Regions from separate parts of the Micromonospora craniellae genome, predicted to be linked through region 2. Evidence: riboswitches for the same ligand, from Rfam matches in the RefSeq annotation. Region 2 holds a riboswitch; the other holds the start of a gene.
The links. A riboswitch is a leader RNA that binds a small molecule or an ion and turns the genes downstream of it on or off. The one in region 2 is predicted to bind cobalamin.
Positions count from the first base shown of each region.

Region 1: it holds a riboswitch for cobalamin, as region 2 does, so the genes downstream of both, ID554_RS30040 (ribonucleoside-diphosphate reductase subunit alpha) here and metE (5-methyltetrahydropteroyltriglutamate--homocysteine S-methyltransferase) in region 2, are expected to answer to the same signal.

Region 1 covers NZ_CP061725.1:6,584,115-6,598,900, forward strand. Annotated here, with positions in the region: gene ID554_RS30015 (hypothetical protein) at 1-109, shown strand, start outside; gene ID554_RS30020 (hypothetical protein) at 487-1,071, shown strand; gene ID554_RS30025 (hypothetical protein) at 1,248-1,421, shown strand; gene ID554_RS30030 (endo-1,4-beta-xylanase) at 1,426-5,226, shown strand; gene ID554_RS30035 (ribonucleotide-diphosphate reductase subunit beta) at 5,760-6,812, opposite strand; gene ID554_RS30040 (ribonucleoside-diphosphate reductase subunit alpha) at 6,803-9,178, opposite strand; cobalamin riboswitch at 9,316-9,522, opposite strand; gene ID554_RS30045 (non-ribosomal peptide synthetase/type I polyketide synthase) at 9,644-14,786, shown strand, end outside.
Region 2 covers NZ_CP061725.1:147,005-161,790, forward strand. Annotated here, with positions in the region: gene ID554_RS00655 (MerR family transcriptional regulator) at 107-1,030, shown strand; gene ID554_RS00660 (glycine hydroxymethyltransferase) at 1,111-2,526, opposite strand; gene metE (5-methyltetrahydropteroyltriglutamate--homocysteine S-methyltransferase) at 2,584-4,821, opposite strand; cobalamin riboswitch at 4,935-5,145, opposite strand; gene ID554_RS00670 (hypothetical protein) at 5,241-5,468, opposite strand; gene ID554_RS00675 (IS4 family transposase) at 5,680-6,885, opposite strand; gene ID554_RS00680 (winged helix-turn-helix transcriptional regulator) at 6,961-7,290, opposite strand; gene ID554_RS00685 (IS5 family transposase) at 7,548-8,465, opposite strand; gene ID554_RS00690 (hypothetical protein) at 8,608-8,754, shown strand; gene ID554_RS00695 (transposase) at 8,818-9,249, shown strand; gene ID554_RS00700 (IS3 family transposase) at 9,255-10,271, shown strand; gene ID554_RS00705 (group II intron maturase-specific domain-containing protein) at 10,507-10,797, opposite strand; gene ID554_RS00710 (IS4 family transposase) at 10,866-12,113, shown strand; gene ID554_RS00715 (reverse transcriptase domain-containing protein) at 12,233-12,997, opposite strand; gene tnpC (IS66 family transposase) at 13,102-14,562, shown strand; gene ID554_RS00725 (RNA-dependent RNA polymerase family protein) at 14,639-14,786, opposite strand, start outside.

The DNA.
Region 1 (14,786 bases), 400 kb from region 2:
CCGTGGACCGCACCCGGCGACGGGGTCCGGCGGGTGGGACGGCCTGGCGGCCCGGCCGTTCCTGGCGCTGGCCTTCGGTCACCCGGACCGACGGCCAGGCGGCCGGTAGGGGTACGCGGCGGTCGGGGCTTGCCCCGGAGCGCGGCCGGCGACGCCGGTCAGACCTCGGCGGCGGTCGATGTTGCCGGACCGGGTGCACGCGTGCTGAAATGACTCGTATCGCCGCAGCGCGGAGGCAAACGCGCTGGGAACGGCCAGCACGGGAGCAGCGCTATGCCGGCAGCGCGCCGCATCGGCAGACGGTCGCGCGCCGCATCGCCAGGCCATCACCACGACGACGGGCACATTTCCGGGCAGGTGTCCCCGCCGTACGTGTCCCCCGGTACGTGTCCCCCGCTCCGCCGACGTGCTCGCGGCGAGACACGCCGGAGGCGTCCGATGCGATCTGCCGACGCACCAGAACCGGCGACGAGGTGAGAAGCAGTCATGATTTCCCGGGAGAGTCTCGCGGGGTGGTACCGGAACCGCTTCGTGTGGGTGGCGGTGATCGTGCTGACCGTCTCGGCCACCGCGGTGACGCTGGTCCGTTCGGCCGAATCGGACACGAAACCGGCGGACCTGCGCGGACAGCTAACGACCTGGATGCGCACCACGCTCGAACAGGCGGACCCGGGGCAGCACAACCACGCCGGGCACACCCCCCAGCAGGCGGCCGGCGGGCAGGAGACGCCACCGGCGGTGATCTGCGGGGTCCACGTGTACGGCTACGAACCGGCCGAGGTGACCACGTTCGCCGACGTCCGGACGGTCTACGGCTTCCACCTCTGCGGGGTGGCCGAGCAGAAGCGCACCTGGGACTGGGCGGTCAAGCTGGCCGGTCCGCTCATCATGGACCGGTCCACCAATCCGCCGGGCATCCAGGTGGTCGAGGCCACCGAGGACGTCATCTTCATCGACCGGCTGCGGCAGATGTTCCCGGCCAAGTACGCCGATCTGGCACAGCGGGAGGCGCTCGAACCCGGGGAAATGGCCGACCTGCGCCGCCGGTACGACGCGGCGGCCGGACTGTGACCCGTACCGGCTGATGGCGGGCCCGTTCCCCCGGCGTCGCATCGCGGTGGGTCACGACGTTCCCGGCCGGTCCGGGCCCACCACCGGACGCCAGGCGCGCAGCGATTCGACGTGCACGCCCGGGGTGGTGAAGTACGGGTCCTCGGCCATGAGCCGCCACCGAGAACCTTTCGGCGGTGCCGCTGTTCTCGATGCTCGACGCCGACCGCATCGAGCGGCTCGGCGCGGAGCGGGGCACGGTGGCCGCCGCTTACGACACCCACCACGGCGCGCGGGTCCGCTTCGCCACGGCGACCGGCCCCTGTGTCGTGGACAAGGCGGCGACACTGCGAGGTGCCGGCGCTCCGTGATCACGTGCTGCGGCACCTGTCCGGGCAGGTCAACCGGGACCGCCGGGACCGGGTCCGGCGCGCCGCGCCGCAGCCGGTCGCCCGGATCGCGGACTGGATCGCCGAGCGTCGGCCCGCACCGGGCAGCCGGATCAGTCTGCCCGGCTCGCAGCAGGGGCTCGGTGAGGAGATCGGCCTGTCCCGGGTCACCGTCAACCGGGCGCTGCGGGTCCTCGCCGACGCGGGGTGCCATCCGGGTCGAGCCCGGCGTCGTGGTGGTGGTCGACCCCTGGCGGGTCGCGGCCGTGGCCGCCGGGCGGTAGCCGGGCACCGCCCCGAAAGTTTCCGGAAGTTCTGGTCACAGCGATCGGTTCGACATAGCATGCACGCGCTTGGATGCGTCTGTCACGCGCCGGCTCCACACCCCGCCACCAGCCACAATCGCGTAAAGGGATCACCGATGCGCCTCTGGAAGACCTCCCCCCGGTCGCGACACCGGTCGCGACTCCTCGCCGTCCTCTGCACCACCACACTCGTCGCGGCCGTCGCCGTCGCACCCGGCCCGGCCGTCGCCGCCGAGACCGTCCTCTCCACCGACTTCGAATCCGGCTCGTACGCCCCGTGGGGGCCGCGCGGCGACGTGACCCTCGCCATCGCGCCGGAGGGCCACGACAGCGACAACAGCCTCTCGGTCACCGGCCGTACGGCGAACTGGCAGGGCCCGGCGACCAGCGCGACCGCCCTGTTCACCCCCGGTACGCGGTACTCGGTCACCGCCTGGGTGAAGCTCCCGGCCGGCACCGAGGGCACCGCCGGCGTGCACTTCACCGTGGAGTCGACGCCTGCCGCAGGCGGTGACAACACGTACACCTGGATCGGCGACAGCGTGCCCGCCACCGCGGCCGGCTGGGTGCGGATCGGCGGCGACTACACGCTGCCCACCGGGCTGAGCGCGGCCACCCTCTACGTCGAGGCGGAGGGGACCACCCCGTTCCTGCTGGACGACGTCCTGATCACCGCGCCGGACGGCGGGACCGGACCGGCACCGGGCACGGTGATCGTCGACACCGACTTCGAGGACGGGCTGGACGGTTGGGGCCCGCGCGACGGCGGCCCGGGCGCTCCGCGCGTCACGCTCACCGACGTCGCGCACGGCGGGGAGGCCGCGGCGCTGGTCAGCGACCGGGTCAACCAGGGCGCCGGGCTCGGCCGGGACGTGACCGGGCTGGTCGAGCCCGGCGTGACCTTCGAGTTCAGTGCCTGGTTGCGCTTCGCCGAAGGTCAGCCGACCGACGAGATCTGGCTCAGCCTTGCCAGCACCAGCGGCGGCAGCCAGACCTTCGCCACCCTCGCCCAGTTCACCACCGTCACCAACAGCGGGTGGACGCAGGTGACCGCCCGCTTCACCGTGCCGGCGGCGGACAGCACGTACCTCTACTTCGAGACCCGCTGGCAGGGCGCGGACGTCCCCGGCAACACCAGCGACTTCCTCGTCGACGACGTCGTCGTACGGGTGCCCCAGCCCCCGGTGATCGAGGACCTCACCGGCATCCACGAGACCACCGACTTCCCGGTCGGAGTGGCGATCGACGGCCGGGAGACCGTCGGGGCCGCCGCCGAGCTGCTGACCCGGCACTTCAACCAGGTCACCCACGAGAACCACATGAAGCCCGAAGCCTGGTACGACGACGAGGGCACCTTCCGGCCGCACGACCAGGCGCTCGCCGTGCTGGACTTCGCCCGGGACAACGAGCTGCGTGTCTACGGCCATGTGCTGGTCTGGCACAGCCAGACCCCGGCCTGGTTCTTCCAGGACGCGGATGGTCAGCCCCTCACCACCTCTGTGGCACACCAGCAGCTGCTGCGCGACCGGATGCGTACCCACATCTTCGGTGTCGCCGAATCACTACGGCAACGGTACGGCCCGTTCGGCTCCGCCACCAACCCGCTGTACGCGTGGGACGTGGTCAACGAGGTGGTCAGCGACAGCGGCGAGCACGCCGACGGCCTGCGGCGCAGCGAGTGGTACCGCATTCTCGGCGAGAGCTACGTCGACCTCGCCTTCGAGTACGCCCACGAGGCGTTCAACGACGTCCACGCGGTCGAGGGCAGCGACCCGGTCGCCCTGTTCATCAACGACTACAACACCGAGCAGAGCGGCAAGCAGGCCCGCTACCGGGCGCTGGTGGAGCGGCTGCTCGCCCGGGGCGTACCGGTCGACGGGGTGGGCCACCAGTTCCACGTCTCGCTGGCCACGCCGGTGAGCAGCCTGGAGGCGGCGCTGGACGCGTTCACCGACCTGCCAGTGACCCAGGCCGTCACCGAACTCGACGTCACCACCGGCACCCCGGTCACCCAGGCGAACCTGATCGAGCAGGGCTACTACTACCGGGACGCCTTCCGGATCTTCCGGGAGCACACCGAGGAGCTGACGGCCGTCACGGTCTGGGGTCTCACCGACGGCCGTTCGTGGCGTTCGGCGAACGCGCCGCTGCTGTTCGACGACGACCTGCGGGCCAAGCCCGCCTATCACGGCGCGGCCGACGGTGAGCTGCCCGCCCGGCTGCGGACCGCCACCGTCTTCGCCGGTGACGTGGCGCTCACCGCCGCCGCGCCTGCGGACCTGACCTGGCGCAAGCTCCCGTTGCACCCGGTGGAGGAGGCGGCCCGGTTCCAGCTGCGCTGGGCACCGGACCACCTCACCGCGTACGTCACGGTCACCGACGCCACGGTCTCCGTCGACGACCGGGTCGAGTTCGTCCTCGACGGCGAGACCTACCGGGTCCGGCGGGACGGCACCGGTGACGTACCGGCCGTGGCAGCGGTCCGGGACGGCGGCTACCACCTGGTCGCCCACCTGCCGCTGACCGACGCCGTCCGGGGGGACACGCTCCCCCTCGACGTACGGGTCACCGACGACGGGACCACGTCGGCCTGGAACACCCCGGGCGCGGTCGGCACCCTGACCCTGGTGGAGGAGTTGTCGTACCTGGAGGTGCGCCGGGCGTCGAGCGCGCCGGGCGTCGACGGCACGGTGGACGCGGTCTGGGCGCAGGCGAGCACGGTGACCACGGCCAAGCAGGTCTCCGGCGCCGACGGTGCGGTCGCACAGGTCCGCACGCTGTGGCGGGACCAGACGCTCTACGTGCTGGCCGAGGTCACCGACCCGGTGGTGGACGTATCCGGGTCCGACCCGTGGACCCAGGACTCGGTGGAGATCTACGTCGACGCCGGTAACGCCAAGAACGGTTCCTACCGGTACGAAGACACCCAGATCCGGATCAACGCGGACAATGTCGTGTCGTTCGGCACCGGAGACGAGGCGTTCCAGGCGGGACGCCTGCGCAGCGCGACCGTGCGGACCGCGACCGGCTACACCGTCGAGGCCGCGATCAGCCTGCTCGAGCACGGCGGCCTCGACACGTTCCACGGCTTGGACTTCCAGGTCAACGACGCCTCCGGCGGTACGCGCACGGCGATCCGCAACTGGGCTGAGCAGGAGGGCGTCGGCTACCAGAGCACCGCCCGATGGGGAGTGGGCCGGTTGGTCGAGGGGTCGACCGTGGACGTCACGCTGACCCGGGTGGCCCGGTGGAACTCGGACAGCGGCGGGGGCTACTGCGCCACCATCACCGCCACCAACAACGGCGACAAGCCGGTGGCCTGGACCGCGATCGTCGACCTGGAGGGCGACATCTACACCGCGTGGAACTTCACCCGGGAGCGCCTGGCCGACGGCAGCTACCGGATCAGCGGTGTGGACTGGAACCGGACCCTGAAGCCCGGGGCCAGCACCGTCAGCGTCGGGTACTGCGCCAACCTGTGAGAGCCGGCACCGGCCCCGGCTGAGGTCGGGGCCTTGGCCGGCTCAGCAGAGACATTGCGACAGGGTACGGGCGCGACCTGTTCCGGTCCGCCCACCGCGAGCGGCTTGCCGCCGCAGTCGCTCGACTCTCTGGGCCTTCTCGCTGGCGCGCGTTGAATCTCGGCGCAGGCGGGGGGGTTGGCGGCCCGAGGGCCGCCATGTCGGGTACGGGCACTGTCGAGCTGACAGCGGCGACGGATCACCTGGGACCGGCCGAACACGTCCTGGCCCGGTGGTGACCGGTCCCGCCGTTCGCCCGGCCGGCCAGCAACCGTGCGCCACCGACACTGCCCAGCCTGCCAGCCCGCAACCTGCCGGCCTCTCGATCCGCCGAGGGGCCCGATAGCGCATACGGATCAGCTCGACAGCGGCCGACGACGTGACCCGGAGCCGGGCGCCGCCGAGAACACGAGACCGGATCGGGCCCAGGGCGTGGTGACGCCGCTGTCCCGGGCAGCGTCACGCCACCCGGGACAGCAGTCCGCCTCAGCCGGTCAGAAGTCGTCGTCGAAGCTGACCGAGCCGGTCACCCCGACCTGGTAGGCGGACACCCGCCGCTCGAAGAAGTTCGACAGCTCCTGGACGTCCTGCAACTCCATGAAGGCGAACGGGTTGCCGCTGCCGTACATCGGCGCGATGCCGAGCACGGCCAGCCGCCGGTCGGCCACGTGCTGGAGGTACTCCCGCATGTCGGCCAGCGACATCCCGGAGACACCCTGCTCCAGCAGGTCGGCGGCGAACTGCACCTCGCACTCGACCGCCTCGGCCAGCATGTCCTTGACCTGCTGCTCCATCTCGGCGTCGAACAGGTCCGGCTCCTCGGCCCGGACGGTGTCGACCACCTCGAACGCGAAGGCCATGTGCATGGACTCGTCGCGGAACACCCAGTTGGTGCCCGAGGCGAGGCCGTGCAGCAGACCCCGGGAACGCAGGAAGTAGACGTACGCGAAGGCGCCGTAGAAGAACAGGCCCTCGATGCAGGCGGCGAAACAGATCAGGTTCAGCAGGAAGGCCCGACGGTCCTCCCGGGTCCGCAGCTCGCGCAGTTCGAAGATCGAGTCGATCCACCTGAAGCAGAACTCGGCCTTGCGGGCGATCGACGGGATGTTCTCCACCGCCGCGAACGCCTCGAACCGTTCCTTCTCGTCCGGGACGTAGGTGTCCAGCAGGTTCAGGTAGAACTGGACGTGCACCGCCTCCTCGAACAACTGCCGAGAGAGATAGAGCCGCCCCTCCGGTGAGTTGACGTGTTGATAGAGGTTGAGCACCAGATTGTTGGCGACAATGGTGTCGCCGGTGGCGAAGAACGCCACGAGCCGCGACACCAGGTGCTGCTCCGCCGGGGAGAGCTTGGCCAGGTCTGCGAGGTCGGAGTGAAGGTCGACCTCCTCGACGGTCCAGGTGTTCTTGATCGCATCCTTGAACCGGTCGAAGAACTGCGGATAGCGCATCGGCCGCAGGGTCAGATCCATGCCGGGATCGAGCAGCATCTGCCGCTGCCCCGCGCTGGCGCTGGTGCTGGATTCGGAAACGGTGGTCACTGGCATGCCTCGCAGCTCTCGGGATTCTCCAGGGAGCAGGCCAGCGCCTCGTCGTCGCTCACCGCGACCACCGGCTTCACACCAGGGGTGACGGCGACGGTGGCCTGCTGGATGCGGGTCGCGGGACGCGACCGCAGGTAGTAGGTGGTCTTCAGCCCGGACTTCCAGGCATAGAGGTACATCGAGGAGAGCTTGCCGATGGTCGGCGCGCTCAGGAACAGGTTCAGCGACTGCGACTGGTCGATGAAGGGGGCACGGGCGGCCGCCAGGTCGATCAGCGCCCGCTGCGGCAGCTCCCACGCGGTACGGAACAGCTCGCGGACGTCCGCAGGAATCTCCGCGACGCCCTGCACGGAACCCTCGGCGCGCTTGATCTGCTCCCGGACCGGGGCCGTCCACAGCCCGCGCGCCTTCAGCTCGCGTACCAGATAGGTGTTGATCTGGAGGAACTCACCGGACATCGTCTCGCGCTTGAACAGGTTGGACACCTGCGGCTCGATGCACTCGTAGCAGCCGGCGATCGAGGCGATGGTGGCGGTCGGTGCGATCGCGACCAGCAGCGAGTTCCGCAGGCCGTGCCGGCCGATCGTCTCGCGCAGCGCGGCCCACCGCCCGGCCTGACCGACCTCGGCACCCCACAGGTCCGGGTGCAGCTCGCCCCGGGCGGCCCGGGTCTCGGCGTACGCGGGATGCGGGCCGAACCGCTCGGCGAGCCCGGCCGACGTCTCCAACGCGGTCAGGAAGATCTCCTCCTGCACCCGGGTCGACAACTCCCGGGCGGCCGGGGAGTCGAACGGCAGGCGCAGCGTGAAGAACGCGTCCTGCAGACCCATCAGCCCGAGCCCGACCGGACGCCAGCGCGGGTTCGACGCCGCCGCCTGCTCGGCCGGGTAGTAGTTGATGTCGATCACCCGGTCGAGGAACACCACGGCGGTACGCACCGTCGCCCGCAGCCGTTCCCAGTCGACGCCGTCCGCGGTGACGTGCGCGCCCAGGTTGACCGACCCGAGGTTGCACACCGCGGTCTCGGCATCGTCGTTGACCTCCAGGATCTCGGTGCACAGGTTCGACAGATGGATCGTGTTGCCCGGTGCGCCGGTCTGGTTGGACAGCCGGTTCGAGGCGTCCTTGAACGTCATCCACCCGTTGCCGGTCTGCGCGAGCGTCCGCATCATCCGCCCGTACAGGTCGCGGGCCTTGACGGTCTTGACCGCCTTCTTCTCCGCCGCGCGGTACGCCTCGTTGAACGCCTCGCCGAACAGGTCGGGCAGTTCGGGCGCGTCCGACGGGTCGACGAGCGACCAGTCGCCGTCCGCCTCGACCCGCCGCATGAACTCGTCCGGGATCCAGTTGGCGAGGTTCAGGTTGTGCGTCCGCCGGGACTCCTCGCCGGTGTTGTCCCGCAGTTCGAGGAACTCCTCGATGTCCGGGTGCCACGGTTCGAGATAGACGCAGGCCGCGCCCTTGCGGCGGCCGCCCTGGTTGACCGCGGCCACCCCGGCGTCCAGCGTCTTGAGGAACGGCACGATGCCGTTCGACCTGCCGTTGGTGCCCCGGATCAACGCTCCCCGACCGCGTACCCGGGACCAGGAGATCCCGATGCCACCGGAGAACTTGGACAGCTTCGCGACCTGGTGGTAGCGCTCGTAGATGGAATCGAGTTCGTCGCGGGGCGAGTCGACCAGGAAGCACGAGGACATCTGGGTGTGCCGGGTGCCGGAGTTGAACAGCGTCGGCGAACTCGGCAGGTAGGCCAGGCTGGACATCAGCCGGTAGAAGCCGATCGCCTCGCCGGGCGTCTGGGACAGGCCGCAGGCGACCCGCAACAGCCAGTACTGCGGCGTCTCCACCACGAGCCGGGTCTGCGGGTGCCGCAGCAGGTACCGGTCGGCGACCGTCCGCAGACCGAAGTACTCGAAGCGCAGGTCCCCCGCCGGGTCGATCGCGTCGTCCAGCTTGCGCGCGTTGCGGGCCACGAACGCGGCGGTATCGTCGCCGATCAGGCCCAGTCCGTGCGCGTACCGGATGGACTGACTGAAGCTGGCAACCTGCTGCCCACGGACCTCCTTGTCGACGTACGCGGCCAGCAGCCGGGCCGCCAGCTTCGAGTACTGCGGCTCCTCACCGATCAGTTCGGCCGCGGTCTGGATCGACAGCTTGTCCATCTCGGCGGTGGTCGCGCCGTCGTACAACCCGCTGATGGTCTTGGTGGCCACCCTCAGCGGGTCGATCTCGTCCAGGTCGGCGACCCACCGCTCCACCGCCTTGACGATCTTGTTGACGTCCACCGGCTCGGTGTCGCCGTTCCGCTTGCGGACCTGCATGACGTGCCGGCGCTGCTCCGGCCCCGCCTGCTCCTGGGTCACCGTCATGTTCCCCCTCCTCACGCCTGTCCCCGAGATCGTCGGGTCCGCGCGGGAGGACGCCGCCGGTCACCCGACGGCACTCCTGCCGTGACTGACCAGCCCATGGCGTCGGCTGTCCCGCGCGGCCTTCGACCGCCGCACACGTCGCGTGCGGCACGCTGGCAGGTCTTCGGACTCGTGGGCCTGGTGCTCGCGCCTACTGGCCGTCGCTTCCCAGACCTGGCGGGTCCAGTGCGTATGACGGCGGTCGTTCCCACTCACCGCTGCGGGGCAGTCCCGGATTCCCACCGAGTTCCCTCTTGCCTCGACCGTCGTGGAGCGGCGGCCGAACCAGCTACAGGGCACACCATATATGGGTGCGGTGCGGAGATGGCAACACCAGATGCTGTGCCGGGCGTGTCGTGTGCCGGATGTAGTTCACCCCGCCGACCGCCCGGCCGGGTACTCGATCATGCCCACTAGCATCGTCGCGTGCAGACTGCGGCCGGACCCGGCGACCGACGGGCACTGCTCGACATCCTCGTCCACGCCGCGAACCGGACACCCGACCAGGTCGTGGTGCACGTCCGCGACGACGGCGCCGAACGGACGGTCACCTTCCGGCAACTGCGGGACGATTCGCTGCGAATCGCGGGCGGCTACCGGGCAGCGGGGGTGGTCCCAGGCACCCCGGTGCTCCTGCTCGCCGACGCCGGGGACGACTTCCAGCCGCTGTTCTGGGGGGCGCTCGCCGCCGGGTTGGTCCCGGTGCCGCTGCCGCCCGAGCCGGCCCGGGTACGGGCGGTCCGCGCGCTGCTCACCGACGCGGTGACCGTGGTGGACGACACCACCGAAGCTGTGGCCGACGGGCTGGCGGGCCCGGTGCTGCGGCTGGCGGACCTGCGTACCGGCACCCCGCCGGAGGAGTTGTTCGCCGCCGCACCGACCGACGTGGCGTTCCTGCAGTTCTCCTCCGGCAGCACGGGCGCGCCGCGCGGGGTGGAGTTGACCCACGCCAACGTCCTGGCCAATGTGGAGCAGGCCCGGCTGGCCAGCGGCGCCGGGCCGGACGACGTGCTGGTCACCTGGATGCCGTTCTTCCACGACATGGGGTTGATCGGCACCCACCTGACCCCGCTCGCCATCGGGTGCAAGCAGGTCCGCGTCCCCCCGCTGGCGTTCGCCAAGCGCCCGGCGCTGTGGTTCACCACCGCTCACCGGCACCGCGCGACCCTGCTGTCGGCGGCGAACTTCGCGCTTGCGCTGGCCGTCCGCCGGGTGCCGGCGGACCTCCTCGCCACGCTGGACCTGAGCCGGGTCCGGTGCGTGGTGGTGGGCGCGGAGCCGATCTCCCCGACCGTATGGCGGGCGTTCCTGGCGCACGTCCGCCCGGCCGCGCTCGCCCCGTCCGCCCTGCGACCGGTGTACGGGCTGGCGGAGGCGACCCTCGCGGTGACCTTCCCGCCGCCGGGGGAGGTCGCCGCGCCGCTGGTGCTGGACCGGGCCGCGCTGAGCCAGGGCCGCGCGGTGCCCACCGGGCCGGGTACCCACGCCGTGGAGCTGATGGACCTGGGGTACCCGGTGCCCGGCTGCGAGGTCCGCATCGTCGACGAACGGCACCGGCCACTGCCCGAGGACCGGGTGGGCCTGATCGAGGTACGCGGCCCGAACGTGGCGCGCGGCTACCACCGGGATTCGCAGGCCAGCCGGGAGACCTTCGTGGACGGCTGGCTGCGCACCGGTGACCTGGGTTTCCGGCACGCCGGCCGGCTCTGCGTCACCGGCCGCGCGAAAGACGTGATCTTCGTCAACGGCCGGACGTTCCACGCCCCCGACCTGGAGGCGGTGGCCGCCGCGACCGTCGGGCTGCCGGCCACGGTGACCGCGGTGGTCGGCTGCACCGACCCGGACACCGGCGGCGAGCGGATCGTGGTGTTCGTGGCGTGGGCCCGTCCGCCGGTCGGGGCGGCCGTGGTGCTCGACGCGACGCGGGCCCGGGTCGCCGAGGCGGCCGGGCACGACGACGTGCGGGTGCTGCCGCTGCCGCCGGGCACGTTCGCCCGGACCACCAGCGGCAAGCTGCGGCGGCGACGGATGCGCGAACGCTACCTGGCCGGCGACTTCACCGACCGGGAACGCCGCTGGCACCCACCGGCGCACGGAGGTGCGCACCCGGCCGCACTCGGCGTCGCGCACCCATCGGCGGCCGGAGCGGCGTGCCCGGTGGCCGGGCCGCCGTCGGACGGCTCGGGGCCGCTGTCCCGGCGACGGGTCGAGCAGATCGTCCGGGCGGTCTGGGCCCGGGTGCTGGACCGGCCCGCCGACACCATCACGGCGGACGACCGCTTCCTGGCCATCGGGGGGTCGTCGCTCAAGGCGATGGAGGTGCTGGCCGGGCTGGAGGACGCCCTCGGCGCCACGTTCGATCCGGCGGACCTGCGGGACTGCCCCACCGTCGCCGCGCTGACCGACCGCATCCTGGCCGGGCCGCCCGCGACCCGGCCGGCACCGCCCGGCGGGCGCGCCCCGGCGTCGCAGGACGCCCGCCCCGGTACGGCGCCGCTCGCGGTGATCGGGATGGCCTGCCGGTTCCCCGGCGCGGACGACCCCGACGAGTTCTGGCGCTGCCTCGTCGACGGCGTCGACGCGGTACGGCCGGTGCCCAGTCACCGGTGGACGCCGCAGGACGGACGTCCCCGCTGGGGATCCTTCCTGGACGATCCGATGCGCCTCGACGCGGACTTCTTCGGGCTCACCGACGAGGAGGCCCGGCTCGCCGACCCGCACGCCCGGCTGTTCCTCGAGATCGGGTACGAGGCGCTCGACCGTGCCGGGTACGCCGGCCCGCGTCGGCAGGGCCGCCGCATCGGTGTCTTCGCCGCCGTCGGTGAGAGCGCCTACCCCGAGCTGCTGGCCGCCGCCGGTCCGGTCACCGCACCCGCGGCTCTGGTCGGGAACCTGCGCAATCTCGTCGCGGCCCGGCTGTCGCAGACGCTGGACCTCGTCGGACCCGCGATCGCGGTGGACACGGCCTGCTCCTCGGCGCTGGTCGCGCTGCACCTGGCCGCGCGCAGCCTCGCCACCGGCGAGTGCGACATCGCGCTGGTCGGCGGGGTGACCCTCCACCTCACCGAGACCGCCTACCGGCTGCTGGACGCCGCCGAGGCGTTGTCACCGACCGGGCGGTGTCGCGCCTTCGACGCCGACGCCGACGGTTTCGTGCCCGGCGAGGGTGGCGCGGCGCTGGTGCTGTGCCGCACCGACGACGCGTACGCCGCCGGGGATCGGGTGCTCGCCCTGGTCGCCGGCACCGCCGTCGGCAACGACGGCCGGTCGCTGAGCATGCTCGCCCCGAACCCGCAACGGCAGTGGGAGGTCATCGCCCGGGCGTACGCGGACGCCCGGCTCGATCCCGCCGCCGTCTCCTACGTCGAGGCCCACGGCACCGGCACCGGGCTCGGTGACCCGGTGGAGGTGCGCTCACTGGCCGCCGCGTTCCCCCGCCGTCCCGACGGCATGCCCCGTTGGTTGGGTTCGGTCAAGACCAACCTGGGGCACCTGCTCAACACCGCCGGGATGCCGGCGCTGCTCAAGGTGATGCTGGCTCTGCGGCACCGGCAGTTGCCGCCGTCGTTGCACCACGTCCGGCCGTCCACCCGGTACGACCTGGACGCCGCCGGTTTCGCGGTGGTCACCGAGGCACGCCCGTGGACCGCACCCGGGCCGCTGGTCGCCGGGGTGAACGCGTTCGGCTTCGGCGGCACCAACGCGCACGCCGTCCTGTGCGAGGCGCCACCCCGCGAACCCGCTCCTCCGCCGGCCGGCACCGGCGTGCATCTGGTGACGCTCACCGCGCGGTCGGCGTACGCGCTGCGGCGCAGCGCCCATGACCTCGCCGGGCACCTGCGCGCCCGGCCCGACCTCGACGTGGCCGACGTGGTCGCCAGCGCCGGGACGTCCCGCGACGACGCGCCGTACCGGCTGGCGCTCGTCGCCGACGGCACCGGGCTGGCCGACCGGTTGGCCGCCGCCGCGAGCGCGTACCGCGACGAGCCGGTCCGCCGTCGGCCGCGTACCGTCTTCGTCTTTCCCGGCGACGGACCGCCACTGCCCGCACCCGCGGTCCGGGACCTGCACGACCGGCTCCCCGTCTTCCGGGCCCTGCTGACCAGGGCCTGTGCCGCCGCCGGTCCGGTGGCGGGACGACCCCTGCTGTCCTGGTGCCTGGGGGACGGCGAGGCGGACCAGCCGGACGGTCGGGTCACCGGCCCGGCGGGCGTGGTGGTGGCCCTGGCGTTGGCCGGGCAACTCGCCGCGTGGGGCGTACGGCCCGACGCGCTCCTCGGACACGGGGTGGGTGAGTTGGCGGCGGCCGCCGCCAGCGGCGCGCTGGGTGTCGCCGAGGCGGTGCGGCGGACCGTCGCACTCGCCGACCCGGCCGAGGACCGCCACGCCGACGACGGGTACGCCGCCCTCGCGGCGCTGCGGGGCGTCCCGGTGTTCAGCCCGGCGGCCGGGCGGTGGGATCCGCCGGACCCGGTCCGGTGGGTGACCGGTACGGCGACCGGGCCGGAGTTGCGCGCGGCGTGGCGCCGGCTCCACGACGACGGGTACGACACCGTGGTCGAGCTGGGCGTCGCCGACCCGACCCGGGACAGCGTCGACCTCCTGACGGACGCCGGGACCGGCCTGACCCGGGTGGTCGCGGTGCGCTGCGGGTCGGACACCGGTACCGCGTCGTTGCTGGCCACGGCCGGACTGCTCTGGGCCCGGGGTAGTCCGCTCGACCGGCCCGCCCTGTACGCCGGTCGGCGGCGGGTGCCGGTGCCGACCTATCCGTTCGCGCGTCGCGCCTACCCGCCACCGGGGCCGGCGCACGCCGTACCGGTGCACGCCGTCGCCTGGCGGGAGGTGCCGACGGTCGCGGGCGTGCCTGCCCGGCGGGTGCGGCTGTGCGGCCCGGGGGTGGGTGGCCCGTTCGCCGACGCCCTGGCCGTCGCGCTCACCGCCGACGGGATCGAGGTCCGCACCGACCCGGCACGGGCCGACACTCCCACGGACCTCGCTCCGGACGCCTCCGGACCGCCGCCGGAGACCACCGTGCTGCTCGCCGGGGCGGCGGTGGACACGCCGGACGTGGCCGCGCTCGACGTCGCCGTCGCCGAGCAGGTACGCGCCGTCCGCGCCCTGATCGACGAGGGTGTCGACCGGCCAGGCCGGCTGCTGGTGGTCACCGAGGACGTGCACGTCACCGGCGCGGCGGCGGAGCGTGGCCGCCCGGTGCAGGCGGTGCTGGCCGGGCTGGCCGCCGCGCTCGCCGACGAGCGTCCCGGCCTGCTCGTGCACGCCGTGGATCTGTCCTCGTCGGACGGTACGGCGGCACGGGTCGACGCCGTCCGCCGCGAGATGTGCGCCTTCGCCGGGGACCCGGCACCCGCCGACGGGCACGCCTCGCCCGGCCCGCTCGTGGGGGCCGGGGTGGCCTGGCGGGGCGGACGCCGCCTGGCCCGGTTCCTCGATCCGGTGCCGACGGCCGCGGACCGGACCGACGAACCTGCTGGTGGCGGACCCGTCGCGGGTGCCGTCCACCTGATCGTCGGTGGTGCCGGTGGCGTGGGCGCCGCGCTGGCCCGGT
Region 2 (14,786 bases):
GGGAGACCTCCGCTACCGCAACGATCACGGCACCGTCCTCTGCGGGGGTGTGGTCGGTGTGCACGCCGCAGGGACGCCGATGAGCGACGACCAGCCACATCGCCTCATGCCATCCATCGACCGCCACCACCCGGTGCCTGACGACTGTCGAACTTCGACCGAATCGTCGCTGCCCGCCGGCGCACTCGCCCGCCGGCTCGGTGTGGCCCCCACGACGCTGCGGTCCTGGCACCAACGGTACGGGCTGGGCCCCAGCGGTCACCAAGCCGGCCGACATCGCCGTTACACGCCGCAGGACGTGGCCGTGCTCACGGTGATGGCCCAGCTGACCGCGCGTGGCCTGTCCGCGGCAGAAGCCGCCCTACAAGCCCGCCGACAGGCGACCCTGCAGCCCGTCGACCACCCTGCCGTCAGCCACCACACCCAGTCCGCCGCCCGTGGCATCGCCCGCGCCGCTCGCCGCATGGACGTGCTGACCCTACGGGAAACGCTGACCGCTGCAGTCGCCGCACAGGGTGTGGTGCACACCTGGCACACCCTGGCCGGCCCCGCGTTCATCCTGATCAGCCGAGCCCGATACAGCGAGGCACGTCGCGCGTCCACCCGCCGGGTGCTGGCCCGATGTCTGAGCGAGGTGTTCGCCACCGTGCCGCGGCCATGCTCCGGATCGTCCGTGCAGGTCCTGCTGATCGCCATCGACGAGCACCGCGACTGCGTGGCACTGGACGCCGTGGCCGCCGCGCTCGCCGAGGACAGGATCGCCTCGGTACACCTGGGTGCCGGGCTGCGACCCGCCGCGCTCGCCGACGCGGTCGGCCGTAGCCGACCCACCGTCGTCGTGGTGTGGAGTCACGGGCGGCATTGCCGCGGGCCGGAGATTCTCCGGACGCTCGCTGACGTGTCGGGCTGGCGGCCCACGGTCGTGATCGCCGGCAAGGGGTGGGCGCCCCAGGGCACACCGGCCGTGGGGATGGTGGGTCCGTGCCGCGACCTCGCCGACACGGTGACAGCCGTCGCAGGTCTGATTTGAGACGGCGCGGGCCGGATCTCGGGAGGAGTCGACGTTCGGGTGGCACGCACGCGAGGTGGTGCCACCCGGACCGTTTCCGCTCAGGCGAGGTTGACGCCCGGATAGAGCGGAAATGCCGCGAGCAACTCGGTCGCCTGTTTGCTGACCCGGTCGGCCAGGGCCGGGTCGATCTGGTACTTCGCCTTGGAGCCCTCGGTCGGCGTGGTGCCGGTGAGCACGGTGTGGATCAGGTCGGCGATCTGGTCCATCTCACCGACTCCGAGGCCGCGGCTGGTCAGGGCCGGGGTGCCGATACGGATGCCCGAGGTGTACCAGGCGCCGTTGGGGTCCCGGGGAATGGCGTTGCGGTTGGTCACCACCCCACTGTCCAGAAGGGCCTGCTCGGCCTGGCGGCCGGTCAGACCGAACGGATGCACGTCGATCAGCACGAGATGGTTGTCGGTACCGTCGCTGACCAGACGGACGCCGCGCCGCATCAGCCCGTCGGCGAGCGCCTGACTGTTGTCGACGACCTGCTGGGCGTACGCGGCGAACGCGGGTTGACGGGCTTCGGCGAACGCGACCGCCTTCGCCGCGATGACATGGTTGAGTGGGCCGCCGAGCACCATCGGGCAGCCGCGGTCGACCTGGTCGGCGAGCTCGGGCTGGGCCAGGACCGCCCCGCCGCGGGGGCCACGCAGGCTCTTGTGGGTCGTGGTGGTGACGATGTGTGCGTGCGCGACCGGGTTGAAGTCGCCGGTGAAGACCTTGCCGGCGACCAGCCCGGCGAAGTGGGCCATGTCGACCATGAAGGTCGCCCCGACCTCGTCGGCGATCTCCCGTAGCGCCGCGAAGTTGACCTTACGCGGGTAGGCCGAGTAGCCACCGACGATGATCAACGGTTTGAACTCGCGGGCCGTCTCCCGCAGCGCCGTGTAGTCGATGCGCCCGGTGGCCGGGTCCACGCCGTAGCTGCGCTGGTCGAACATCTTGCCGGAGATGTTGGGCCGGAATCCGTGGGTGAGGTGGCCGCCGGCATCCAGGGACATGCCGAGCATCCGCTGGTTGCCGAACGCGCTCCGCAGCTGCGCCCACTCGGTGTCGGTCAGGTCGTTGACCTGCCGCCGCTCGAACCTGCGCAGATGCGGTACCTCGACCCGGTCCGCCAGGATCGCCCAGTACGCCACCAGGTTGGCGTCGATGCCGGAGTGCGGCTGGACGTAGGCGTAGGGGCTGCCGAAGAGCGCTCTGGCGTGCTCCACCGCGACCGCCTCGACGGTGTCGACATTCTGGCAGCCGGCGTAGAAGCGGCGACCGATCGTGCCCTCCGCGTACTTGTCGGACAACCAGTTACCCATTGCCAGCAACACCGCCGGTGAGGCGTAGTTCTCGCTGGCGATCAACTTCAGCGACTCCCGCTGATCGTGCAGCTCCTTGGTGATCGCATCGGCGATACGCGGCTCCACCGCGCGGACAGCCTCGATCGCGGCACGGAAAGCAGTCGATTCGACGTTCAATGTCCCTCCCGGGTCGAGCCGGGCGATCCTGTGGTGGGATCGCCCGGCGTGGCGATGTCAGTTGCCGCGGACCTCGGCGGCGGCGGCGACCAGGTGTCGTAGGGACGCCTCGACCTCCGGGTAGGCGCGGGTCTTCAACCCGCAGTCCGGGTTCGCCCACAACCGTCGGGCCGGCACGGCCGCGACGGCCCGACGCAGCGCCTCGATCACCTCGTCACGCGGCGGCACCCGGGGCGAATGGATGTCCCACACCCCGGGGCCGACACCCCGGCCATAGCCGATCGCGGCCAGGTCGTCGAGGACCTCCATCTTCGACCGGGACGCCTCGATGCTGGTGACGTCGGCGTCGAGGGCGTCGATGGCGCTGATCACCTCACCGAACTCCGAGTAGCACAGGTGGGTGTGGATCTGGGTGTCGTCGGCGACGCCGCTGGTGGCCAGCCGGAACGCGCCGACGGCCCAGTCCAGGTACGCCTTCTGGTCGCTCTTGCGCAACGGCAGCGTCTCCCGCAGCGCCGGCTCGTCGACCTGGATGACCCGGATCCCGGCGGACTCCAGGTCACGGCACTCGTCACGTAGCGCCAACGCGACCTGGTCGGCGGTGTCCGCCAACGGCTGGTCGCTACGCACGAACGACCAGGCCAGGATGGTGACCGGACCGGTGAGCATCCCCTTGACCGGCTTACTGGTCAGCGACTGCGCATAGGTGGACCACTCCACCGTCATCGGCGCCCTGCGCGCCACGTCGCCGTAGATGATCGGAGGACGGACACAACGGGAGCCGTACGACTGCACCCAGCCGTGCTCGGTGGCCGCGAAGCCGTCGAGCTGCTCGCCGAAGTACTGCACCATGTCGTTGCGTTCCGGTTCACCGTGCACGAGCACGTCCAGGCCCAACTGTTCCTGCAGTCGGATGACATGCTCCACCTCGGCACGCATCCGCGACGCGTAGCCGGCGTCGTCGAGGCTGCCGGCCCGGTGCGCGGCACGGGCCTTGCGCAGCTCACCGGTCTGCGGGAACGACCCGATCGTGGTGGTCGGCAACTCCGGCAGCCCGAGCCGTTCCTGCTGGCGGGTGGCCCGCGTGGAGTAGTCGCCGCGCTGCCGGTCGGTGGGCCGCAGGGCGGTAAGGCGGCCACGGACATCGTCGTGACGCCACTGCGCCGGGGTGGCCGGCACCGGGGCGGGCAACGACGTGGCGCCGTCACGCAACGCCCGACCGAGCACGACCACCTCGTCGACCTTCTGCCGAGCGAACGCGAGCCGCTCGGACAGCCGAGGGTCGAGGCGGGTCTCCGCACCCAGATCGACCGGGACGTGCAACAGCGAACAGGACGTGGACACCGCCACGTGATCAGCAAGGCCAGCGACCGTCGCACCGACCGCGACGGCAGCCCGCAGGTCCGTACGCCAGATGTTGCGGCCATCGACCAGACCCGCGACGATCGTCTTACCGCCCAGCGGACCCGCGGCCGCAAGCCGACGCAAATTACCCGGCCCAGCCACCAGGTCCAGACCGACCGCCTCCACCGGAGTGCCCAACAGGGCCGGCAACGCGTCACCGAGCTCACCGAAGTAGGTCGCGACGAAGATCCGCGGCCGCTGCGCCAGCTCGCCCAGTCGGGTGTAGGCGTGCCGCAGCGCGTCGATCTCGTCCGGCGTGCGGTCGGCGACGTATGCGGGCTCGTCCAACTGCACCCAGGCCACACCCGCCTCAGCCAACGCGGTGAGGATCCGGGCGTACGTCTCGACCAGGTCGTCGAGGCGGGCGAACGGATCGTCGCCCTTGGCCAGCAGCAGGAACGTGGCCGGTCCCACGAGCACCGGCCGGGTGGTGATGCCCAGCTCAGCGGCCTCGGCATACTCCCTGAGGGCCTTGGCCGGATCGGCGGTGAAGACGGTGTCGGAGTCGATCTCCGGCACCAGGTAGTGGTAGTTGGTGTCGAACCACTTCGTCAGTTCCAGTGCCGGCTCGGCGTCCACGCCACGGGCCATGGCGAAGTAGGTGTCCAGCGCGGAGAGGCCCAGCCGGGCGAACCGGGTCGGGATCGCGCCGACGGCGACGGCGGTGTCGAGCACGTGATCGTAGTAGGAGAAGACGTTCGACGGAATCGCGTCGAGACGGGCGTCGCGCAGCGCACGCCAGACCTCGACCCGCAGGCCGGCGGCCGTACGTTCCAGACCGGCGGCGTCGACGCTACCGGCCCAGTACGCCTCCACCGCCTTCTTCAGCTCACGATTGGCGCCGATGCGTGGGTAGCCGAGCACGGTGCTCTGACCGAATGGGGTACTCACCTTGGGGGTCCTTCCCTCGAAGTGCCCGGCGGACACGGGAGGGAAGGCAGGTACACCTCGGGTACCGGCTTTCCGCCCAGGCCCTCCCGAGAGGCCGCCGGCAGCGCACACCGGCGGTGTGCGCAGCGCTGGCAGGTCTTCGGACTCGCGGGCATGACACCAGGTCGCCTACTGGCCGTCGCTTCCCAGACCTCACGGCCCAGTGCTCAAATGACGGCGGTCGTTCCCACTCACCGCTGCGGGGCAGTCCCGGTCTCCCACCGGGTTCCCTCTTACGACGTTCCGCCCATCCGGACGGGACGAACCAGCACCACCGGACATGGTACGCATCCGACACCGCTGTCCGGGCCATCGCGTCCGACCTGCGGGACGGCGGGCTGCGGACGCTGGTCGCTCGTGTTGCCGTCTCGCGGCGAGGGCTACACGGCAACGGTGACGTGCACGGCGTTGTCGTAGGCCGCTTGCAGTCGTTGGCTGGGGCGCGGCGCGGTGGGGTCTGGCCGCGGGATGCCCAGGTGGAGCTCGCGGAGCTCGTCCATCATCTCAGCCAGGAGTTCGGGGCCGCCGTCGCGTAGGAGTTCCGCGCGGGCACGCAAACGCGGGGAACCGTCTCGGAATTCGAGGCCCCATTTAGCCAGCACGACCATGATGCAATGCCATTAAGTTAAGGCGTCTGGGCAGGCCAGCCTGGGTATGGCGGGCCCGTCGTGGCGGGTGGTCCGGTCGGTGGGTCGTTTGACGCGGTAGGAGTTGTGGCGGGCGCGTTTGATGACGCGGGGGCAGCTGCGGTCGCGTCGGGGCGGGTTCGGCTGGTGGCGGATCTCGGTGAGGGCATCGTCGAGGGCGGTGGAAAGGTGCTCAGGGGGTAATGGCCGCCTGGTCGGTGACCTGGCGGCGTACGACGCGTAGGCCTTTGACGAACGACATGCGGTCGGGGTCGTAGCCGGCCGGGTCGGCGGCTTCCAGCAGCAGTGCGCGGATGGCGTAGTGGGCCAGCAGTAGTCCCCACATCTGCTGTTCGACCAGGTCAGGGACCTTCGATCGGAGGACTTCGCCGCGGCCGCGCAGGTCCGTCTTGATCTCGTTCAGAGTGGACTCTTCTTCCCAGCGCTGCTGGTAGGCACCCGCCAGTTCCATCGCGGGGACCTCGTGGTGGTCGGTGAGGGTGGTGACCACCACGATGAGTTCGCCGTCGGGGTTGCGGTCCGGGACGGTGTACTCGACCACCCTGACGAGGCGGGCGAGATCGGCCGGGATCTCCTGGCCGGTCCGGGCCTGCTCGACCAGCCTGGCCCGGCGTTGCGCGGACAACCCCGCCTTGAAGATCAGTGCCTGGTAGGAGCCGTCCGCGAGCCACCGCAGATGCCCGATGGACACGCTCGCGCCGACTCGCCAGGCAAGGTCCGCGCCGGTGGCGGCGAAGGAGTTGAACAGGTCGAAGGAGTACAGGCCCGCGTCGGCCAGGACCAGCATGCCCGGCCCGACCCGCCCGGCCAGATCCTTGATCAGGGTACGTTCCCCGGTGCGGCACGACCCGAGTACCGCCCCGACGATCGCGTGGCTGCCGCACTCGGCCAACGCCGCGATGTGCAGCTTCGGGTACGCCGACGCCTTCGGCCCCGACCCCATCCGGTCGAAGCGTTCCACGTTGGCCGGGGTGTCGGCCACGTCGAGGGTGGTCGCGTCGATCGCCATCAGCCGGCGCCGGGCCAGCCAGGCGCCCTTGGTGCCCGGTCCAGCCAAGGGCACGCACGCCCTGTCGAACAACATCTTCACCGGCTCGGCGCCCAGCCGCTGACGTGCCTGGGTGATCGCCGACGCCGTCGGGACCTGCCAGTCATCGTCCCAGGAACCAAGTCTGCGCAGGTTACCCACCAGCCGGCGCATCACCTCGTCAGAAGACTCGGCGCAGAACAACCCCATCGCGATCACGTAACGGATCATCACGTGCGCCGGCAGCCGCCGGACCCGCTTCTCACGCCGCCCGCTGCGGTTGAGTACCTCTTCCAGCAGATCCCGGTTGAACCGGGCCGACACCACCCCGAGCCCGATGTGATCGGTCAACCGGCCCTACGGCCGCAGCGACTCCACCCCAGACGACGTCACGCCACGGCACGGTACCGGCCCGCCGACCCCTAGTCAGCTCACCGCGCTGACCAGCACTGATGCCTTAACTGAACGGCATTGGACCATGATGGGTAGGACCTGGATCCCCGCCTCGGTGAGGGAGTACATCGCCCGCTGCCCTCGGTGGGCGTCCTCGCGGGTCAGCAGACCCGCAGCGGTGAGCTGCTTGAGCCGGCTGCTCAGGATGTTGCTCGCGATCCCCTCCTCGGAGCCCAGCAGCAGTTCACGGAAGTACCGGCGATTGCCGAACATGACGTCGCGCAGCACCAGCATCGCCCACGGATCGCCGAGCACCTCGACAGCGGTGTTGATCGGACATCCCGAACGCGGCGTCCTGTGCATCTGCCTTCCTCCCCGCGAGTGATTGCAATCTACCACCACGCCACCTAAAGTCGACACTGGTTGCAATCAGCAATCACTAGGGTCGGCGGCCGAGACCGGTGCACCGGCCGAAACCTTCTTCGCGGATACGTCCGCGCAGAACTCGCCGACGACCACAAGGAGAAACTCATGACTGCACGCTCACCGCCGGAACCGACACCCTGACCGGCACGGACTAGTGTTGTGTCTCGTAAATAGCTAGCCGTTTAGGTCGTGTGTCATAAGTGCCGTTCGAGGCGCCGGAGCCAGTTGTCGATCATGCTGATGGTGGCGGTGGCTTCGTAGCGCACTGCGAGTTTGTCGTAGCGGGTGGCCACGGCACGGTGCTGTTTGAGCAGGCTGATGCCGCACTCCACGGCGTGACGCTGCCGGTATGCGCTGGGGTCGAAGGCGGGTGGCCGGCCACCCGCCGAGCCCTTCTTACGACGGTTCGCGGCCTGGTCGGCCTTGACCGGGATGACACAGCCGATACCACGGCGCCGCAGGTAGCCGCGGTTGGCCTTGCTGCTGTACGCCTTGTCCGCCAGGACCCGCTGCGGCCGACACCGGGGCCGCCCGACACCGAGACGAGGCACCCGGATGCGGTCCAGCACAGTGGTGAACTGCGGGCTGTCGCCGCGCTGCCCACCGGTGATGACGAACGCCAGCACCATGCGGCCCTGCTCGCAGGCCAGGTGCAGCTTGGTCGTCAGACCGCCCCGGGACCGGCCCAGCGCGTGATCCGCCGGCTCGGCGGCGCTGCTGCCGCCCGGCGGCTCGACCTGCGTGTGACTGCCCCGGCGGGCGCCGGCGGCGTGCTGATGCGCCCGCACGATCGTGGAGTCCACACTCACGTCCCAGGAGATCAACCCGAGCGCGTCGGCCCTACCCTGCAACCCGGCCAGGATCCCCGCCCACACCCCCGCCCGCTGCCAGCGCCGGTACAGCCCGTACACCGTGCGCCAGTGCCCATAGCAGTCCGGCACGTCCCGCCACGGCGCACCCGTACGGACCCGCCACCTGATCCCGTCAATGAGCTGCCGCTTGCTCCACTTCGGCGGCCGACCCGGCTTCTTCCGCCCGGGCAGCAACGGCTCCAGCACCGCCCACTGCGCGTCGGTCAGGTCGTGCCGCCTCGTCACCACTACGCTGGCCACGAGGTCTCCGTGCAGATGGTTGTCTTGGTCGATAACCCATCTACCGGAGACCTCACCGCATATCGATCACCGACACACCCAGCCGATCACCTCACAGCAGGGCCACGGGCACTTATGACACACGGCCTAGTAGGCTTTGCGTGTGACACGTGCTGCCGCGCCGTTGGCGCTCGAAACAGGTCAGCGGGAACTGCTGGAGTCTCTTGCCAAGTCGCGTACGGTCGAGCATCGGCTGGTGCAGCGGGCGCAGGTGTTGTTGCGCGCTGCGGACCCCTCCCTGTCACGCTGATGTGAGACAGCCCGTCTACCAGGGGATACTCTTCCTGGACGGCCCTGAGGAGAGCACATCAGCATGACGTCGAGGCCCCATGAGAGTCTGGATCCGGACGCCCGGCCCCAGCGGCGGACATTCACCGCGGAGTTCAAGGCGAGGATTCTGGACGAGTACGAGTCGGCGCCGGATGCGGCGGCTCGCGGGGCGATTCTGCGCCGGGAACGGCTGTACGGTTCACACCTTCTCGACTGGCGCAAGGCGCGGGATGCCGGAGCCGCGGCCGGCCTGACGGACCGGCGGCAATCGGCTGCGCGGGCGGCGAAGAAGGCCGAGAACGCTGAACTTTCCCGTCTTCAGCGGGAGAACGCCCGCCTGCAGGCCGAGTTGAACAAGACCCAGACCGCGTTGTCGATCATGGGAAAAGCTCACGCGCTCTTGGAACTGCTCTCCGAGAGCGCGGATGCCGTGGCGATGCCGAACTCGTCCTCGCCGAGGCGCAGGCGGCGCTGACGCCGTTGTGGGGCATCGCGCCCGCGTGCCGGCTGACCGGCCTGTCGAGGGCGACGCTGTATCGCCGTAGTGCCCCGCCGCTGGTCTCCCGGCCACGGGCGCCGCGTAAGCCGCCGCCGTCCGCGCTGACCGAGCCTGAACGCCGGCAGGTCCTGGACCTGCTCAACAGCCCGCCATACGTGGATCTGGCCCCGGCGCAGGTGTGGGCCCGCGAACTCGACGAGGGCCGCTGGTGGTGCTCGGAGTCCACGATGTACCGGATCCTGCGGGCCGCCGGGCAGACCGGCGAACGCCGCAGCCAGGCCACCCATCCGGCCCGGACCAAACCCGAACTGGTCGCCGACGCCGCGAATCAGGTGTGGTCGTGGGACATCACGAAGCTGCGCGGCCCGGTCAAGGGCGTCTGGTTCCACCTTTACACGGTGATCGACATCTGGTCCCGCTACGTCGTCGGGCACATGGTCGCCGCCCACGAGGACGGCCAACTCGCCGAAGCGCTGATCGCCGACGCCGCCGCCCGCGAACGCGTGAACCCCGATCAGCTGACCGTGCACGCCGACCGCGGCGCCGCGATGACCAGCAAGACCGTCACCCAGCTGCTGACCGATCTCAAAATCGGCCGCAGCCACAGCCGGCCCAAGACCTCCAACGACAACCCGTACATCGAGGCCAGCTTCAAGACACTCAAGTACGACCCCACGTTCCCAGAGCGGTTCGGATCGATCCAGCACGCCCGACAGCACTGCGAAGCGTTCTACAGCTACTACAACCACGAACACCGGCACTCCGGGATCGGCCTGCACACCCCGGCATCGGTCCACCACGGCACCGCCGGACAGATCCGTGAACAGCGGCAACGCACCCTCGACGCCGCCTGGGCCGCACATCCCGAACGGTTCGGACGCCGCCGTCCCCAACCACCCCGGCTACCGGACCGGGCATGGATCAACAAACCCGACAACAGCCACCCGGAACAGGCCGTGACCTCGGCCGGAGCCCCTCTTCCACCAGCACAAAGCTAAACAAAATCAAGAAATTGTCTCAGTTGACTTGACAGGTTCCGGGATCTGTCGCAAGGACATGTCTATCGATGGCTCCACGCCTGTTTCCACTGCCGCCCGACTCGCCGCCTTCGCCCGTGTCGCGCCAATCAACCCATATGCGTTGCTGCCGGGTAGACGGCGGGAGTTTCACCCGCCGTCCCCCACAGATCCGGACGTGAACCTCTCGACTCATCCGGCTCGTGCCGTTCGGTTGTCAGGTCGTGTACCGCATCGCCCAGTGCGCGAACAGGTCGGGCGACCGTTGCCGGACGTCTCGTAGCCATACTCGAGCTCTGTCGTCGCTGCGTTTGAGTCGCTTGTACTTCCACTTCGCCCAGCGCATCAGATGACGATCGATGCGCTTGCCGATCGGGTAGACCGCGCTCGGGTAAAACACGGTGAAGTAGTTCAACCAGCCCCGAAGGACAGGGTTGACCTCTACGGCGAGGTCTGCCAGGTTGCCGGTCGTGCGTCGATGTAGCCGCCAGGACGCAATGCCGTTCAGTTAAGGCATCAGTGCTGGTCAGCGCGGTGAGCTGACTAGGGGTCGGCGGGCCGGTACCGTGCCGTGGCGTGACGTCGTCTGGGGTGGAGTCGCTGCGGCCGCAGGGCCGGTTGACCGATCACATCGGGCTCGGGGTGGTGTCGGCCCGGTTCAACCGGGATCTGCTGGAAGAGGTACTCAACCGCAGCGGGCGGCGTGAGAAGCGGGTCCGGCGGCTGCCGGCGCACGTGATGATCCGTTACGTGATCGCGATGGGGTTGTTCTGCGCCGAGTCTTCTGACGAGGTGATGCGCCGGCTGGTGGGTAACCTGCGCAGACTTGGTTCCTGGGACGATGACTGGCAGGTCCCGACGGCGTCGGCGATCACCCAGGCACGTCAGCGGCTGGGCGCCGAGCCGGTGAAGATGTTGTTCGACAGGGCGTGCGTGCCCTTGGCTGGACCGGGCACCAAGGGCGCCTGGCTGGCCCGGCGCCGGCTGATGGCGATCGACGCGACCACCCTCGACGTGGCCGACACCCCGGCCAACGTGGAACGCTTCGACCGGATGGGGTCGGGGCCGAAGGCGTCGGCGTACCCGAAGCTGCACATCGCGGCGTTGGCCGAGTGCGGCAGCCACGCGATCGTCGGGGCGGTACTCGGGTCGTGCCGCACCGGGGAACGTACCCTGATCAAGGATCTGGCCGGGCGGGTCGGGCCGGGCATGCTGGTCCTGGCCGACGCGGGCCTGTACTCCTTCGACCTGTTCAACTCCTTCGCCGCCACCGGCGCGGACCTTGCCTGGCGAGTCGGCGCGAGCGTGTCCATCGGGCATCTGCGGTGGCTCGCGGACGGCTCCTACCAGGCACTGATCTTCAAGGCGGGGTTGTCCGCGCAACGCCGGGCCAGGCTGGTCGAGCAGGCCCGGACCGGCCAGGAGATCCCGGCCGATCTCGCCCGCCTCGTCAGGGTGGTCGAGTACACCGTCCCGGACCGCAACCCCGACGGCGAACTCATCGTGGTGGTCACCACCCTCACCGACCACCACGAGGTCCCCGCGATGGAACTGGCGGGTGCCTACCAGCAGCGCTGGGAAGAAGAGTCCACTCTGAACGAGATCAAGACGGACCTGCGCGGCCGCGGCGAAGTCCTCCGATCGAAGGTCCCTGACCTGGCCGAACAGCAGATGTGGGGACTACTGCTGGCCCACTACGCCATCCGCGCACTGCTGCTGGAAGCCGCCGACCCGGCCGGCTACGACCCCGACCGCATGTCGTTCGTCAAAGGCCTACGCGTCGTACGCCGCCAGGTCACCGACCAGGCGGCCATTACCCCCTGAGCACCTTTCCACCGCCCTCGACGATGCCCTCACCGAGATCCGCCACCAGCCGAACCCGCCCCGACGCGACCGCAGCTGCCCCCGCGTCATCAAACGCGCCCGCCACAACTCCTACCGCGTCAAACGACCCACCGACCGGACCACCCGCCACGACGGGCCCGCCATACCCAGGCTGGCCTGCCCAGACGCCTTAACTTAATGGCATTGACCCAGGACGCGACCTTGCGGCTCATATCGGTCAGCTTCCCCGGGGCAACCGCGGGTAGGAACCCGGTCCGGGCCCTTCCGCGGATCTTGTCCCATGCCTTCCGGGGACGAAACGCGTACCCGCAGAACGTGAACGTCACCAGCTCGTAGTCGAGACGGCGCCGGTCGTCTTTGCAGTACACGATGCGCGTCTTGTCGGGGTGCAACTGCAACCCGATGTCCGCGAACCGACGATCGATCGCCTGACGCACCTGTTGCGCCTGACGTTCGGTCACGCAGTGGACCACCACATCGTCTGCGAACCGCTCGAACCCGACCCCGGGAAACTCACGGCCCATCCAGGTGTCGAAGCCGTAGTGCAGAAAAATGTTGGCGATCAACGGGGAGATCGGACCACCCTGCGGTGTCCCCTTGTTCCGATGGGTCAGGGTCCCGTCGGGCATCAGAATCGGCGCTCTCAACCAGCGCTCCACATACAGCATGACCCACGGGTGAGTCGTGTGACGCGCCACCGCCTTGAGCATCAAATCCCACCGCACGGAGTCGAAAAAGGCCTTGACGTCCAAATCGACGACCCAGTCCTTCTTGAAACACCGCTGCCGACACACCCGAATCGCATCAATCGGGGACCGTCCGGGACGATATCCGTAGGAGTCGTCGTAAACATTCAGGGCCACTCCGGGTGGTGGCCGTGAGTGGCTGTCTGTGATTGACGGGCTGGGTCGATCTTGACGGTGTGTCGATGCGCGGCCGGGTGCGATCGATGTGTTGTGATCGGTGGGTGCCGGGCTTGGAGGAGTTGTCGCGCGAGGAGTTGATCGGACTCACGCGACGGCTGATCGTTCAGGTGGAACAGTTGACCCAGGCGAACCGGGAGTTGACTGATCGGGTCGCGCGGTTGGAACGCCTGGTGTCGCGTAACAGTGGGAACTCGGGGATGCCGCCGTCGAAGGATGATGATCCGGGACGGACGCCGCCGGCGGAGGTGTCCACGCCGGTGCCGGCAGCCGGTGCTGGTAAGCGGTCGCGGGGTAAGCAGCGGGGTGCGCCGGGTGCGCAGCTGTCCTGGTCACCGTTTCCGGACGGCATTGTGGATCATTTTCCGGGCGGGCCGTGTGGATGCGGATCGGATCTGGCATCGGCGGCTGATCTGGGGGTTTACGCCTCGCATCAGCAGGTCGATGTGCCGGCGATGACGGCGACGGTCACCCAGCATGATCGGCACGCGGTGCGCTGCGGGTGCGGGGCGATGCACGTGGCGGCCCGCCCCGAGGGGGTGCCGGACGCAGGCGTCTCGTACGGGCCGAATCTTCAGGCGTGGTGCGTCTATCTGATGGTGGTGCACGCGATTCCGGTGGCCCGGTGCGCTGACCTGGTCGCCGCGTTGACCGGCTCGCGTCCGTCGGACGGGTTCGTCCACGCGTTGATCGGCCGGGCCGCGGCGGGGGTGGCCGAGTCGAACCGGATCATCCGCACGCTGATCGCCCTCGCGCATGTGGTCTCCTGCGACGAGACCCCGATCCGGGTCGGTGCCCGCAAGGTCAAGAAGTACCTTCTGGTCGCCTGCACCCGCCTCTACACCTGGTACCTGCTCGGTGACCGCAGCCTCGACACGTTCAAGGTGTTCGTCCTGCCGGACCTGACCGGGGTGGTCGTGCACGACCGTTACCAGAACTACGACGCGAAGATCTTCGCCCACCTGGTCCACCAACTCTGCGTAGCCCACCTGATCCGCGACTGTCAGGACGCCGCCGAGACCTACCCCGACGCGCACTGGCCGATCCAGATCCGCCAGGCGCTACAGGGACTCGTCCACGCCGCGAACCTCGCCCGCGCACAGAACCTGCCCGCGATCGGCGAACACATCGCCGGCCCGCTGATCGACGCCTACCGGCACGGCGTGCGGATCGGGCTCAAGGAGGTCGCCCGGGTGGACGGCCGTAAACAGCCGAAACACCGGGCACTGCTGGAAGACCTCCACGACCGAGAAGCCGACATCCTGCGATTCACCACCGACCTGCGCATCCCACCCACGTCGAACCAGGCCGAACGCGACCTACGGCCCGCGAAGACCCAGCAGAAGATCTCCGGACGGCTCACCAGCGAGAAGGTCACCGAACACCGCTACGCCATCCGCGGTTACGTCTCCACAGTGACCAAACACGGCGCGGATGTCATGACCGCCATCCGCGACGCCATCCTCGGCCGACCCTGGACACCACCCGCCTGGGCACCCGGCTAACCCACCACGAGCAACGACCGCCACCACCCATCACACACTGCCACCAACGGCTACGTCATGGAGTGGCCCTGAATGCTTACGAGTCGTCGTGGAACACCTTCTCCACCTCCGGCTCCAACACCAGCACCGCCACCGTCTGCGCCACCCGGTCGACCACATTGGGAATGCCCAGAATCCTGACCCCACCCTTCTTCGGGATCTCCACCGCCCGGACCGGGCCGGGG